DNA from 2 places in the Bacillus sp. DTU_2020_1000418_1_SI_GHA_SEK_038 genome. Region 2 is predicted to be linked to the other one. Evidence: riboswitches for the same ligand, from Rfam matches in the RefSeq annotation. Region 2 holds a riboswitch; the other holds the start of a gene.
The links. Region 2 has a riboswitch for cobalamin ahead of RRV45_RS02415 (ABC transporter substrate-binding protein). Riboswitches for the same ligand answer to the same signal wherever they lie in the genome.
Positions count from the first base shown of each region.

Region 1: linked by a shared signal. The riboswitch ahead of RRV45_RS12950 (ribonucleoside-diphosphate reductase subunit alpha) and the one ahead of RRV45_RS02415 (ABC transporter substrate-binding protein) in region 2 are both predicted to bind cobalamin.

Region 1 is NZ_CP135435.1:2,627,676-2,636,018, forward strand. It holds gene RRV45_RS12925 (hypothetical protein) at 1-279, opposite strand, end outside; gene RRV45_RS12930 (LysE family transporter) at 439-1,068, shown strand; gene RRV45_RS12935 (amino acid permease) at 1,145-2,521, opposite strand; gene RRV45_RS12940 (hypothetical protein) at 2,651-2,794, shown strand; gene RRV45_RS12945 (spore coat protein) at 2,868-3,365, opposite strand; cobalamin riboswitch at 3,656-3,842, shown strand; gene RRV45_RS12950 (ribonucleoside-diphosphate reductase subunit alpha) at 3,990-6,278, shown strand; gene RRV45_RS12955 (ribonucleotide-diphosphate reductase subunit beta) at 6,395-7,441, shown strand; gene RRV45_RS12960 (flavodoxin domain-containing protein) at 7,438-7,887, shown strand; gene RRV45_RS12965 (VOC family protein) at 7,948-8,343, shown strand, end outside.
Region 2 is NZ_CP135435.1:455,654-463,996, forward strand. It holds gene RRV45_RS02400 (FtsW/RodA/SpoVE family cell cycle protein) at 1-1,128, opposite strand, end outside; gene mgtE (magnesium transporter) at 1,278-2,636, opposite strand; gene RRV45_RS02410 (hypothetical protein) at 2,898-3,674, shown strand; cobalamin riboswitch at 3,952-4,143, shown strand; gene RRV45_RS02415 (ABC transporter substrate-binding protein) at 4,282-5,256, shown strand; gene RRV45_RS02420 (FecCD family ABC transporter permease) at 5,222-6,280, shown strand; gene RRV45_RS02425 (adenosylcobinamide amidohydrolase) at 6,284-7,753, shown strand; gene cbiB (adenosylcobinamide-phosphate synthase CbiB) at 7,750-8,343, shown strand, end outside.

The sequences.
Region 1 (8,343 bases), 2.2 Mb from region 2:
CATGCTGCCTTGAATAATATCCTCCAAAAAAAATTGACCAATCAATTTTAAATACTCATCATCATCGAACATCTTTTTATTCTGCAGCTCCATTTCCGCGAGCCCTTCGTAAGTTGAAATGACAGCGTATGTATGGTCCTTGCCCGTGATTGGTGTTAGGATTTCTACTTTATGATTATAATTTTCATTTCTGTATTTCTTAATTTCAAGTAAATTATCTAATCCATCTTTAAATTTATCTTGTTTTATTTCAAAGGTTTGGTAAACGATGACCGACATGTTTCATATCCTCCAGTATGAGTATTTAAGAAGATTTATTTTATTATTTTCCTAATTGGATTATTTATTCTTTACGAAAATTTGTCGTACAACCCCTAACGAGCGAATAGAATGTGTACAAACCTATAAGTTGAATAATACATAGCAAGGAGAATAATTATGGGAATCTTTTTGGGTTATGTCTTTCTCGGGCTTACCTTGGCTGCACCGATTGGACCAGTGAATGCAGCACAATTAGATAAGGGAATTAAAAATGGCTTCCTCCATGCTTGGCTAGTAGGCTTTGGAGCGATGATTGCAGATATCCTATACATGATAGCTGTTTTTTGGGGTGTAGTTCAGTTTCTTGAAATACCCATTGTCAAAACCTTTTTGTGGTCCTTTGGATTCTTTGTTCTCATTTATACAGGATTTGAAAGTATTCAAAGTGCCGGAAAAATTGAGTTAACAACTCGTAACAAAAGTGAATCAGCAATCAAGTCATTCCTTTACGGTTTTTTCATCTCCATTTCTAATCCTTTAACTATTTTATTCTGGCTTGGCATTTTCGGATCTGTCTTGGCAAAGACAGCTACGCAATATGATCAGCTTCATTTGTTAACATATAGTTCTGCCATTATTGTTGGTTTATTAATTTGGGATGTGACGATGGCGGGAATTGCGAGCAGCTTTAGAAGATTTTTGTCTGGAAAAATTCTTGCAGGTATCTCTATTTTTTCAGGTATTTCATTAATTGGGTTCGGAATTTATTTTGGGTATGAAGCGGTTCTTTTATTATTTTTCCAATAAAAAGATGACCATAGGTTGATTTCTGGGGTTGTCCTCTAATTTCCATTAGACGATCAACCCATGTTTCTTAAAAATTTTATGCTTCTTGTGGGTTATACCCTCCTTTACTACCCTTTCGTTTCTTTATTAAGTTCATAATTAATAGCACACTTATCACTAAACCAACAAAAAGAATACTCACGAAAAATCCTGGGCGGCTTGACTTTTCGAATAGGGTTCCGCTTATTGCGAGCAAAATTAAGCCCATCCCTATAAAGCGTTTCACATGATCGAATTTAGTAGCTTTGATTAGTCTCGGAAAAGAGATAAGAATAAAAAACCAATTATATAACAGCATTAACCCAGCTGCTGTCGTAATATATTCATACACACTATCAGGCATGACTAATGCCATGACAACAGACGTTACTAGTCCACCAATTGTTAAGGCAAGTGCCAGGGGAGGAACTTTTAGCTTCCCCTTCTTAGAGAATATTTTCGGGGCATCTCCATCTTCTGCTAAAGTGACAATCATACTGGTTACCGCAAATAGAGAAGCTGCCATGGTAGAAAAGCCCGCAATAATAATGCCTCCTGTAAATACATGCGGAAAAAAGGTGATATCATATTTATCAAGAGCAATAACAAAGGGACTTTCATTTTTACTAAATTTATCTATCGCTGCCAATCCTGTCGCTAAAGCTAAAGAGATTAAGTAAATAGTCGTTAAGATGATTAGCATAACAGAACCTGATTTACGAACATCTTCTTTATTTTTTAATCTAGTGGCTAATATCCCCATAATTTCTATCCCGCCGAAAGCATAAAATCCAAAGATTAGTGCAGACCATAAGCCATAAAATCCTCTAGGCAAGATTTCCTCTCTATTAGCAGGAATTTTAAAGTCTTTAATGTCTCCTCCAAACAACCCAAATAAGACAGTTGCTGCCAGAATAATAAACATAAAAATAGCAGCAATTTTAATAACGGCAAAAACATTTTGGGCTTTCTCAAAACCCTTTGTTCCTATGACAATGACGATAACCCCTAATACTGCGTAAATAGAGGAAAAAACCCAAAGCGGCACATCTGGGAACCAGAAGCGTGTCAGTAATGATAGTGCAGTCAACTGGCTTCCGGTTATCAGCATTTCAGAAAACCAATAGACCCAGCCGCTGCTAAATCCTGCCCAACGTCCATATGCTTTTTTCGCGTACGAACGAAATGCCCCTTTTTGCGGGTCTTTTGCGGACATTTTTCCTAAGGCGTCAAAAACGGTGTAAGTGCCGATCGCAGCTAGAATAAAGGCTATTAAAATAGCGGGACCTGTCATTCTAACACCAATTCCTGATCCAACAAAATACCCTGTTCCAATAATGCAGCCAACACCGATTAAAGACAGCTGCCACCAAGCTAATTTTTTTCCTTCTTCGCTTTTATCCCCTTTGTCACCAGCACGAGCAGGTATCTCCATGTAAATCCCTCCCTTAAACTCCAAATTATTATTTGTGCTTTGTCCTTAAATATGTATCTTGAAGCGGTCTAACCATAAAGAATAATTCATCACGAAACGTTTAAAAATAAGATCCAAGGAGGGATTAAAATGGATAATCATTGTTTTTATTGCAGGATTGAAACCGGGGAAAAAGAAATACATCACGTCACTTTTCAAGTATCGGATAAGGACAAAGATGAAATTCTTTGTCCTGATTGTTACCAGGAATGGCTGCATGGAATTAAAGGTTAATACATACAAAAAGGACTTTTCTCAAAGTTGGAAAAGTCCTTCTTACTGTTCAATTTACATAACATATTTATTTTCATTCATACTTCATATTCAACGCTTTTTGTGCATTATTAAGATCATTTTGCAAAAGCTGCCCGAAATCATATGAAGGATAGTAACCCTTCCGATACATATAAAGGTAAATACTTTCATGGCCATTAATCACTCTGATCATTTGGTTTACTAAAACTTTTCTTAACTCAGGGGTAGCTGTTTCTGTTATGGCAACTGCATAATTACGGACGGCCGTTTTTAGCAGCACCAAAAGGTCACCGGCATAAAAAGCAATATCGTCCCCTACTGGTTCATTTCTTCCTGGTGGAATCGGGGCTGAGGGGTAATATCGGATTAGTTCATTTAGGTTTTTTTCCATATCTTTTATGGATTTCCGATAAATAACTTTAAGTTCATTGTCACTTGCTTTTTTAAATGCCATTTTCAATTTCATTAATCCAATTGATTGAAAACCGACTAACTCATGAATTTCAAGGGTTTCATGCCAGGCTAACGTTTTTCGAATATCATAATTCATTTCTTATCCTCCATTATTAAATAGTGCACACACCCTATCCTATTCCAAATATGGTGAGTAGATATTTGTCCCTTCTTCTATTTCTGACTAGAAAATATTTATTAAGAAAATGCTAATATTAATTTTGTGCGCTTCTTGAATGGTGGCACCAAAATAAAGAATTTATCAAAAAGAAAAATATTAAATATTCCCTCTATTTTAAAAAGGTTGTCAAAATAACGCATTTGACTTATAATCGAAAAAGTTACATATATATAGTGTTTATTTTTGTTCAATAACACAATATACAGTGATAAACCAATAAATATGGTGTCCCTTTATGGACTTAATAGGGAATCTGGTGAAAATCCAGAACTGTTCCCGCAACTGTAAGTGCTATCGAAATAAGTAGAAACCACTGTCTTTTTTTAAGATGGGAAGGACTTAAAGTAGGCTAAAGCACAAGTCAGGAGACCTGCCATATTTATAACGTGTTATCTTCTTCGGGAGTTGGGAAGGTAAAACGAGGGTATTTTGATAGACTATTTTTTTTATATTCTATTATCATATCAGCGTTTTACTTACCCATCCTCGTCTTGAGAGATGGGTTTTTTGTATTTTTAAAAAAGTAAAGGGGACTTGATAATGAATACATCTATTGTAACGGAATTAGATTCAGTATTAGCGGAGTTAGACAGAGCTTCAAACACTTATAAGATAAACGTGGAACCACTAAAACATCAGTTGAAAGAACTGCAAAGAACCGAGTCATCTTTAAATCAGCATGCACTTCTTTATTCACTGAATAATATATCTATGGAACAGCCTAACTGGACCTTTCTAGCAGCTCATTTATATTTAAATGAATTGTATGTAAAGGCTGCAAAAAATAGAGACTATAACGAAAGTCTAAAATATGGTGACTTTTATCATCTTGTAAAAGAACTCACGACTATTGGGATCTATTCGGAAGATCTACTAGCTTACTATTCAAAAGAGGAAATCAAGGAAATTGAAAAGTATATAGATCCTGAGAAAGATTATTTATTTAACTATGTTGGCCTTTTTCTTCTTGCTGATCGTTACCTTGCCAAGGATTATGAGAAAAAAATATTTGAGCTGCCACAGGAACGATTCATGATCATCGCGATGACATTAATGAAAAATGAAGATAAGTCAAAACGATTATCATTTGTCAAAGAAGCTTATTGGGCATTAAGCAATCTATATATGACTGTTGCAACCCCAACACTTTCTAATGCCGGAAAAAGCTATGGACAGCTTTCTTCTTGTTTTATCGATACGGTAGATGATTCCTTAGACAGCATCTATTTAAATAATTGGGATATTGCCAGATTAAGCAAGGATGGCGGTGGAATAGGCATTTACTATGGGAAGGTTCGGGCTTTAGGGTCAGATATAAAGAGATTTAAGGGCAATTCTTCTGGTGTTATTCCCTGGATTAGACTTGTTAATGATACGGCTGTCAGTGTCGATCAGTTAGGGCAAAGACAAGGAGCCATAGCCATTTATTTAGATGTTTTTCACAAGGATATTATGAATGGGTTTTTAGATTTAAAGACAAATAATGGGGATGAGCGCCGGAAAGCCCATGACATATTTACAGGAGTAGCGATTCCAGACCTATTCATGAAGAAACTTGAAGAAGTTGATGAAACTGGTAAAAGCATTGGCGAGTGGCACACCTTTTGTCCGCATCAAGTTAAACAGGTTATGGGATGGAAGGATGAGAATGGAAACCCATTGGGACTTGAGGATTATTATGATGAGGTCGAGGAAAAACACTTTACGAGAAAATACGAAGAAGCAGTTAACCATCCCCTTCTTCCTAGAAAAACATACCGCGCAATGGATATTATGGCAAGAATGATGGTTTCACAATTGGAAGCTGGTACACCTTATATGTTTTATCGAGATGAGGTTAACCGCCAAAATCCAAATAAACATGTAAAAGGAAATGGAAGAACTTCTATTTATTGCAGCAATTTATGCACAGAAATTATGCAGAACATGTCAGCGACTGTTATTCAGAATGAATATCAAGATGAGGATGGAAATATTATTATTGTTCGGAAGCCTGGAGATTTTGTTGTATGTAATTTATCTTCTATTCATTTGCCAAATGCGGTGAAGGCAGATGTATTGGAACGCCTAATTCGAATCCAAATGAGAATGCTTGATAATACAATCGACATTAATCAAATCTCCGTTGGACAAGCAAAATGGACGAACCAGAAATATAGAGCAGTTGGATTAGGAACATTTGGCTGGCATCATCTCTTGGCTATTAAGGGAATTCATTGGGAATCTATCGAAGCGGTTGAGTACGCAGATAATTTATATGAGGATATCGCTTATCTTGCAATAAATGCCTCAATGGAGCTTGCAAAAGAAAAAGGTGCATACAAATTATTCAAAGACTCTGAGTGGCAATCAGGAGAATATTTTAAACGAAAAGATTATTCATCTGAACGATGGAAGTATTTACAAAAAGATATCCAAATTAACGGAGTCAGAAATGGCTGGATGATGGCTGTTGCTCCAAACTCTTCAACGGCAAAAATTGGAGGATCAACCGATGGCATCGATCCACTATATGCGATCGAATATGCAGAAGAAAAGAAAAACTTCAAATTCAAAGTTACTGCACCTGATTTAGATCATAACACATACAACTATTATCGCCGTGTAAGGCATGAGTTAGACCAATTATGGAGCATCAAGCAGAATGCAGCACGACAACGGCATATTGATCAGTCAATTAGCTTCAATCTTTATGTTCGCCATGATATAAAAGCAAGAGATTTATTGCAGCTTCATTTAGAAGCCTGGAAGCACGGTTTAAAAACGACCTATTATGTACGCAGTACTTCACAAACTGAAATTGAAGATTGCGAAGCTTGCCATAGTTAATATATCAGCCTATTTTCCGATTATATCGGTGACTTTTTTGATATTTCAGCGACTTTCCGGGTATATCAGCGACTACCCGGAATAAGTTGAAAACCATTTTTAAAAGGAGCGATTCTATGTCACACCAACAATTATTAACAAAAATCAAATTGCTAAATCCTGAGTTCCCTAATAAATCTACTAATCTGATAAACGGTCAAGCATCAGGGATCCTAAATTGGAATGACATTAGATATCCACAAATGTATCGAATGTATCAGACCTTATTATCTAACTTTTGGAAGGCCCAAGAAATCAATATGCAGGATGATATTAAACAGTGGGACTCCTTGAGCACCATTGAACAAGATGTTTTTTTACGAATTAACACGCAACTGGCCTCACTTGATAGTTTACAAACGCCTATGATGACACAAGTGATGGATTATGTAACAGACCCAAGCTTTAAAGCTATATTTGCAGTTATTTCGCAGCAGGAGGCGGTTCATAATGAATCTTATTCTTATATATTAAGTTCTCTTATTCCTATTCAGGAGCAAATAGCCCGTTTTGACCAAGCGAAGGATGATCCAATTGTACGAAAGCGTAATCAATTAATTCTAGAATCGTATGAAAAGTTCAGAAATAGCCCAAACCTGCAAAATTTATTCGAGCTTGGAATTAACTCGATTAATTTAGAAGGAATTTATTTCTATGCAGGCTTTGCCTTTTTCTATAACTTGGCCCGTCAGCAAAAAATGCTTAAAACGAGTTCCATGATTAGTTATATTCAACGTGATGAAATGCAGCATGCATACTTCATTGCGCAATTTATCCGTATTCTTCTTACTGAAAATCCTGAATTAAACTCAGAGCAAAATATTCAATATGTCTATAATACTATCCAAAAAGCAGTCAAGCTTGAAAAAGAATGGGCTCATTATATATTGAAGGATATTCAAGGAATCAATTTAGAGGAATTTGAGGGCTATGTTGAATACCTCGCGAATAAACGGCTTCGGCAATTAGGCCTTGAAAACCTATATGAGGGACGGGAAAATCCGATGCCTTGGATCCATGTTTTTAGCGATGAAATGATGAATGAAACGAAGTCTGATTTCTTTGAACAAAAGTCTCGTACGTATACAAAGGTTTCTCAAGACAACGGTTTTGATGAGCTATGAGAATCGGCTTAATTTATACCTCGATTAGCGGAAATACAAAGGAATTGGCCTTAATATTATATGATCAGTTCAAGAAAAGAAATTTAGATGTTTATTTATATACCATTGAACAATTTACCTGTAATCGGTTAGATGAATTTGATGCGGTTGTTGTTGGTACTTACACCTGGGGTAATGGGGAAATTCCGGAAGAAATGATGTATCTTTATCGGGAGTTTGAGAAAATCAATAGAAGTAATATGGTCACTGGCATATTCGGGACTGGGGACAGTTTTTATCTTCACTACTGTGGAGCGGTCGATATGTTTAGAGACCTATTGAAAGTAAGAACAGATTTATCGGTTACTTTAAAAGTTGAATTATTGCCCCAAAATCAAGACTTAACAAGATGCGAAAAATTCGTTGATTTAATTTTAGCACGCCTTGAAAATTTGATATCGCATTGATAGATGATAAAATGTAATAGCAATAGTTGGCAAAAATAAAAATATCAAGGAGTGTTGCAAATGGCTGTTAATGTATATCTTAACTTTAATGGAAATTGCCGAGAAGCGGTTGAATATTATGCTGACGTTTTTGAAACAGAAAAACCTAAAATTATGACGTTTGGAGAAAATCCTCCAAACCCAGATTATCCTCTGCCAGAGGAAGCAAAAAATCTTGTCATGCATACGAGACTGAATATAAGCGGAAGTAATGTTATGTTTTCTGACGTTTTTCCAGGCATGCCTTTTATTGAAGGAAATAATATTAGCCTTGCAGTCGTCAGTACAAATCTTGATGAAATGAAATCTCAGTTTAACAAATTAAAAGAGGGCGGACAAGTAGGTGTGGAGCTTCAGGAAACCTTCTGGACCAAACTGTATGGCCAAGTTACAGATAAATTCGGCATTGTCTGGCAA
Region 2 (8,343 bases):
GATACTGAATATAAGCCCCATTGCCATCATATTCCCCATTAAAGAGCTTCCTCCATAGCTGATAAAAGGAAGAGGGATTCCTGTAATTGGCAACACTTGAATGGTCATCCCAATATTTTGAAAAACGTGGAAGGTAATCATGCTGATTACGCCCACACAAATATACGTATTAAATGGATCCTTCGTTTCAAGAGCTGTTTTCGTTAAATGGTAAATGAGCAGGAAAAATAAACTTATGACCAAACTGCCGCCAATAAATCCATACTCTTCACCTATTACGCTAAAAATGAAATCCGTATGACTATCTGGAATATAAACCTGTCTTTCGCTAAAGCCTTTTCCAGTTAAAAGGCCGGAGCCGATTGCCTGCAATGACTTATACAGCTGTAAACCCGCACCCTGCTTATGGCCTGCTGGATCTATCCAGGAGTATATTCGAAATAATTTATAGGTTTGAATATTAAAGTGTTTTTCCAAAAACTCAGGTGCCCAAATGACAAGGTATAGAATAGCCCCGCCAAAAACAGCGCCTAATCCATAAATAGGAACGATGATCTTCCATGAGATCCCTGACACCAAGATAATCCCAGTCACAATAGCGATAATGACTAAGGCAGTACCTAAATCATCAATAATAATGAGACCTAACGGGATAGCTGTTACAATTCCTAACTTCAATAAAAGAAATAGATCAGTCTTTATCGTTTTGACGATAAACTTTTCATAATGATTGACAATGATTCTGCTTAGGGCAAGGATAAGAAAAATCTTAACGAACTCGGACGGCTGGAAGGAACCAAGTACAGGGAATCTATACCAAAGTCTTGCACCTTTTATCTCTGGAACTAAACTAAGGGGTGAAATAAATAGTCCGATAAGGAGCAAAATTCCAAGCCCGTAAAGAATCCAAGAAAGTCTTTTGATTTGTTCACTGTCAAAATACATGACAATTCCTATTATCACAATTCCCACTGCATAATTCTTAATTTGGCTCAACACAAAGTTTCCTTCATATTGACCGGATGCTTGCCCGCTATATATAGCCATACAACTTATTAAAAAAAATATAAATAAAAGGAGACACAATGTCCAATCGAATCGTTCCGATACCTTTATTGGTTTATTCATCAAGCATGCACCTATTTCTTTTCATTCTTTCCATTTCATCGTAACAAAGAAAAAAATCCCTTTCAATGTATTTCCTCCTGCATACTTATATGACGAAAAAAAGAGCCTAGGGGTTTCCAAAAAAATAAAAGCACGGAAGATCCATGCTTTTACATAAGATGATTAATAAACATTGTCGCAATCCCAAAGTATGTTACAAGGGAGAAAATATCATTTAATGTTGTAATTAACGGTCCTGAGGCAACAGCAGGGTCGATTTTGAACCGGTACAAAATTAAAGGTATGATCGTTCCTGCAAGTGTCCCAATAATTAGCGTAAGGAATAATGAAACGCCGACAACGACTCCTAAAATGGCATTATCTTGCCAGAAATAAGCAATAAGAAATATTAAAATTCCGCAAATTAAGCCAATAATCAAGCTTACCCCAAATTCTCTCATAATGAGGTTAAATACAACTTTTTTGTCTATATCATTGGAGACAAGCCCTCTGACAACGACAGCAAGGGATTGGGTGCCGGTATTTCCGGTCATTCCAGAGATCATAGGCATGAAGAAGGCGAGTGCTACGACTTTCTGAAGAGTATCTTCATAGCCGCTAATAATACTCCCTGATAAAATTCCGATAAATAAGAGTAAAATCAGCCACGGCAGTCTTCGATAGGCTGCAACGAAAGCCTTTGTTTCAAAATCAATTGATTTCCCCGAAGCAGAAAGTTTTTCAAAATCTTCATTTGCTTCTTGAATAACAACGTCAATAATATCGTCAACAGTAGCAATTCCCATCAATACATTTTCTTCACTGACGACAGGAATCGCTAGAAAGTCATATCTTTCAACGAGTCTCGCAACTTCTTCCTGGTCGGTTGTCACGGATACCGAAATAACCCGTTCGTACATAATATTCTTAATGACCTCGGAAGGCTCAGCAATCAGGAGGTCACGGTATGATACAACGCCGACAAGTTTCCGTTCCTGATCTATGACATATAAATAATTGATGGTTTCCGCAAATTCGGCAAAAGATTTCAGCTTTCCAACCGCATCCATAACAGTATAGTAATCCCGAATCCAAACGAAGCGGTTTGTCATTAACCGCCCAGCTGTCTCAGGCGGATAATTCATAATGTCCTGAACGATTTGGGATTCGCTTTTCTTCATTCCAGAAAGAAGCGAAGCGATTTTCTCAGGAGATAAATCATCCAAGAGGAGGGCTAAGTCATCATTGTCCATTAAATCGAGAACTTTTCCTGTTTTCTCGATGCCCAATTTATTTAAAACCGCTAGCTGATCTTCTTTACTTAGCTCTTGTATTAAGTCAGCAAGCCGGTCAACATTCATATAAAGCAAAAAACGAGTCTTATGCTTTTCTGGGAGGTCTTCGTAAATTTGGGCAATATCATAAGGCTGCAATTCATCAAGAATGGTTTCAAACTCTTTTTTCTTATTTTCCTTTAATGTTTTAATAATGTGAAGAGTGATCTGATTTTCTGTCATATTCTGAATCATTCGTCTCACACTCCTTTCGCGGGAATGAGGTTTTATCTATATGGCACATGGCATAATGAATAACATATCATGAATATTATAAAAAAAGTTGCTATTGAAAGAAATGCAGTTATGATAAATATAATTGAAACTTTTATGTGGAAAATAAAACTAGTGATACTTTAAATTGATTTTTATTGATAAGATGATTTTGTTATTAAATGTCTTTATTTATTCTAAAAATGAAAGCATATATTTATTATAAGTACGGAGGTTTCACCATTGAAAAAAAGGAACCATAATATTCGAGACATCATCTATATTCATTTGAATGAACGTGAGCAATATGTTGTGACGTACGGAATTGAATTTGCTGAGTTCGCACAAGCTTTGTTCGAATCAATCAACAATCTCCTATTATTAAAGCACCGCTATGATGATGCGGACTTTAATATGCACACCTTACATGAATATATATCAAAAGACAAGCTGAGAAAGCTGATGGATAAAGACGTATATGGGTATGGTGATTTCTGCTGGATTGATTTTGAAGAGGAAGAGGATTTAAATGAGCTTTCTGGTCAGGCTATCGCGGAGCTATTATACATTGGACATTTAAAGGAGCATCTAAAACCGCCATTTTATAATAATTTAAGTAACCGATTTGTATATTTAGCTCATGATGACGGCTGGTTTAATAAAACATATTATCGGGATTTCGATGATTTTTTCCATATGCTCGGGGATGTCATTCCTGAAAAGATGGCAAATACAAAGGTAGAGAAATCACTGCTAGGCTTGAAGAAAAAGAAAACCTATCCGCCGATATCAAATGATATACTTCGTACATTGAAACCCCTTATGAGAGAAGGGGTCGTACTGTCTATTAAGGATATTGATCAAAGTCGGACAAAAATTGAAATTCCCATTTGGCCCATAGGGGATTTAACCGATATGGATGAAATGTATGAGGAATACGAATATATTGCGAAAACCCCATGTTCTGCAAAACTTGTCTTTGATAAAAAGCTAAGGGAATGGAAAATGTATGGCCAATAACGGATGTATATCTGTTATTGGTTTTTTGCTGGAGGGAAAGTGTAAGATTCATGGATCTCACTTTGATTTAATCCCAAGAGAAACGGTCACCATAAAGGTTTATGAATTACGAAAAAACTTGAATTTATTAAGGGAAAATAAATAACCTTTCTCCTTTTTCAAAAATATAGTGTATAATCGAAAGTGCGGAAAAATTTCATACATATTTAAAGAATGGGTGTCTTTTTAAAAGATAAGAGAGCATAGGTTTTCTCGAGTTTGAGAACTGTCTAGCTCCAGCGCCTAGCCCCGACAAGGCGCTTGCGCTTTTCTTAATAAGACTTAAAAGGGAAGTTGGTGTAATTCCAACGCGGTCCCGCCACTGTAATTGGGAGCTTACTGCAATTAGCCACTGTACATGTATGTATGGGAAGGCGCAGAAAAGCAATGACCATGAGCCAGGAGACCTGCCTAATTCTTACGCACCACAAGCCTACGAGGATAGGAGGTGTTTGACAGGTACAAGTCTTATTTTCTGATATACCTATTCAAACATCTCCATATTAAATGTGGGGATGTTTTTTTTATTTTAAAGGAGTTAGGAATTTCAAAATTGGAGGAATTTAGAATGAAAAAGCTATATTCATTATTATTCGCACTGCTTCTTGCTGTTGGCGTTTTGGCCGGATGTGGGGGAAGTGCAGAAGAACCAAAGGAAAATAATGCAGAGAAGGAAACACAACCAGCACAAGAGGAAAAAGCTGATTTTCCAGTCACAATAAAGGATGCCCTCGATAATGAGGTTGTCATAGAATCAAAGCCTGAGAAAATTGTTTCTCTGATTCCAAGTAATACAGAAATTGCGTTTGGATTAGGTTTAGGTGAGGAAGTCGTTGGTGTGTCTGATTACGATAACTATCCAGCTGAAGCTTCTGAAAAAGAGAAAATTGGCGGCATGGAATTTAATGTTGAGAAGATTATTTCCTTAAGCCCGAACCTCGTATTGGCACACGCTTCTAGCGCTCAAAGTGCAGAAGCTGGTCTTCAGCAGCTAAGAGATGCAGGAATTAATGTCCTTATTGTTAATGATGCAGCGAATTTTGATGAAGTCTTTAATTCTATTAACATGATAGGAACTGCTACTGGGAAGAAGGTAGAAGCAGAGGCTCTTGTTGAAAGCATGAAAGCAAAGCTTGAAGAAATTAAAGAAAAAGCTAAAGCCATTAAGGACGAAGAGCGCAAGAAAGTGTTTGTTGAAGTTTCCCCAGCTCCAGAAATTTATGCTGTTGGAGCCAACACGTTTATGGACGAAATGCTTCAAATGATTCATGCAGATAACGTAGTAACCGAAGAAAATTGGCCAAAAATGGATCCAGAGGCGGTAATTGAAAGAAATCCGGATGTAATCATTACAACTCACGGATATTATACAGAAGACCCTGTTGGCAATGTACTAGCCCGTGATGGCTGGCAGGATATTAATGCCGTTAAAAATAATCAGGTGGTAGACGTAGATTCTGATACAGTTACGCGTTCAGGCCCAAGGCTTGTTGAAGGAGTAGAGCTACTTGCAAAAGCAATTTACCCGGAAACATTTAAATAATAAGGTTTTTGCTTATATTCTAGCATCGGCATTTTTAGTAACTGCTATGCTGTTAGGCATTTCCATTGGAACGGTTTCGGTTCCAGCTATAGATATTATTAAAATTATTGGTGCAGAAATTTTCCGCATGACACCAAATGAACAAATTGATTCCATGTTTTCAAATATTGTCATGAATATCCGTCTTCCTAGAGTTATTCTGGCAGGCTTGGTTGGCGCATCTCTCGCAATTGCGGGAGCCGCCTTCCAAGGTTTATTAAGAAATCCTCTCGCAGACCCGTATACGCTAGGTGTTTCTTCAGGTGCCTCAGTGGGAGCTGTTATTACACTATTCTTCGGACTTTCCATTCCGTTTGTGGGCCTTTTTACGCTTCCATTGTTAAGCATCCTTTTTTCATTTGCTACCATTTTTCTCGTCCTGCTGTTTGCCCGTCATGTGGAACGGTCGATGAAGGTAGAGACGATTATTTTAACAGGTATTATTTTCAGTTCCTTTTTAGGAGCATTTATTTCACTGATGATTGCTCTAACAGGTGAGGAATTAAGACAAATAATTGGCTGGCTGCTCGGCAGTGTATCGATGCGCGGATGGGCTTATATCAAAATTATCATTCCATTTTTCATCATTGGGTCAGTTATACTGATAATAAATAGCAATGAACTAAATGCCATGTCCTTTGGGGAAGAAAGAGCCCAGCATATAGGCGTGAATGTGCAGAGAAGAAAGCTGATGATTCTTATTGCAGGCTCAATGCTTACAGGAGCGGCTGTGGCGGTTTCGGGTACGATCGGTTTTGTAGGGCTCGTTATTCCTCATTTGACTAGGCTGCTGTGGGGACCGGATCATAAGCACTTATTGCCTTTATCCATATTAACAGGCGGCGGCTTCCTTATACTTGCCGATCTTGTAGCAAGAACCATTATCTCTCCAACCGAGCTTCCCATTGGGGTTATTACAGCGCTTATAGGGGCACCTGTATTTGCAATCATTTTGATGAAACGAAGAACGGAAAGAAGAGGATAAATTATGCTTAGCGTCCAACAGATAACAGGAGGATATACAGGAGAGTCTGTCATCAAGAATGTATCCTTTGAACTGGAAAAGGGAGAGCTATTCGGGATATTGGGTCCGAATGGAAGCGGGAAAACGACGTTGCTCAAAATGCTTAGCGGCATTTTGCCTTTTAGCAGCGGGGAGGTCTTATTAAAAGGAAAATCATTAAGTGATTACTCCACTAAAGAATTGGCGAAAATCATTGCTGTTCTGTCCCAGCATTCCAATCAAAGCTTTTCTTATACTGTAAGGGAAACGGTTTCATTAGGCAGGTATGCCCATCAAAAAGGATGGTTTCATTCATGGTCACAGGAGGATGAACGGATAGTAAAGCAGGCAATGGAGCAGACAGGCGTTGAGCTTTTTGAAAGCCATTATCTTCATGAGCTTTCAGGCGGAGAAAGACAAAGGGTTTTCTTAGCACAGGCACTGGCACAGGAGCCCGAAATTTTGCTGCTGGATGAACCGACGAATCATCTTGATCTTTCCTTTCAAAAAGACTTGCTCGATTTGTTAAAAAGCTGGACAAAAAATCGCGGTCTAACCGTCGTCTCTATTTTTCATGATTTGAATCTTGCGGGTTTATATTGTGACCGGCTTTTGCTGTTAGAGAAGGGTGAAATTAATATAAACGACACACCAAATGAAGTGTTGCGGGAAGACCGAATACGAGGTGTCTACAAGACGAAGATTGAAAAGCATCCCCATCCAAAGGTGCCTGCCCCACAAATGGTGCTGCTCCCTGAAGACTTAGCAAGGGATCAGGAACGTTTATGCTTAGATGAAAGTTTTCTAGAGCTTTCTGATGAGCATGTTGTTTTCCGGTCGCCTATCCCTCTTCGAACGATGTCATCGGGAGTTGTTGGCTCCGGAACAGGCTGGCATCAACTATTTGTAAATCGCCATGTGGATAAAAATTATGACTGCATTGATCATCGGAAAGAGATGGTTGAGTATCTAAAGGCTCATGGGTTCGAGTCAGGAGAAACCGTGGGTATGATGACAGCCGTCATGCTTCAGGATGTGAGCTTTCAGCTTTATCGAGACGAAAGTTTTGCAGCGTTTGTTATTGTAACAGCTGGTGTTGGAAACGCCGTTGACGCGGCCAAAGCTAATGAACATGTTTTTCAATTACAGCCGGGTACGATTAATACATGGGTTTTTGTCAGTGGAGACATGACAGAGGAAGCCATTATACAGAGCATCATGACTGCTACGGAAGCAAAGGTAAAAGCGTTGCAAGACCTAGAAGTAAAGGACCCTGTTACAGGCACAATCGCGACAGGAACATCGACAGACAGTATATTAATTGCATCTACTCAAAGAGGCCAGAAGCTAGAATATGCCGGCACCATCACGCCGCTTGGAAAAATGATCGGTAAAGGCGTCTATGAATGTACAAGGGAAGCGATTCAAAAGAGCAGAAAAAGGGTGAAGAAATGATTTTGTATCACCTGATTGCCCTGACGATTGCCGTACTAATCGATTTAGTCGTAGGTGACCCGCCACACTTTCCGCATCCTGTTAAATGGATGGGTTCTTTCATTTATAAATTAGACAAAAGCTGGAATAAAGGAAGCTCGAGAAGATTAAAAGGAGCAGCTATGTTGTTAACGGTTTTGCTGACAGTAGCAGGCATTACTCTCCTTCTTGTCTATATTTTGTATGGTATCCATCCGATTGCCGGCATACTTGCAGAAGCGATTTTGATCTCAACAGCGATTGCACAAAAAAGTCTAAAAGAGGCTGCAATGACTGTTTATGAGCCCTTGATAAAGGGAGACATCGTAGAGGCTAGACATAAGCTTTCTTATATTGTTGGAAGGGATACTGACAAGCTGAACGAGCCTGAAATTGTAAGGGCAACGGTTGAAACCGTTGCTGAAAATACAAGCGATGGGATTACGGCTCCGCTTTTCTGGGCGCTCATTGGAGGAGCTCCATTTGCTCTTGTTTATCGGGCGATTAACACCTGTGATTCGATGGTTGGCTATCGCAACGAGAAGTACGAAGACTTTGGCTGGGCTTCTGCC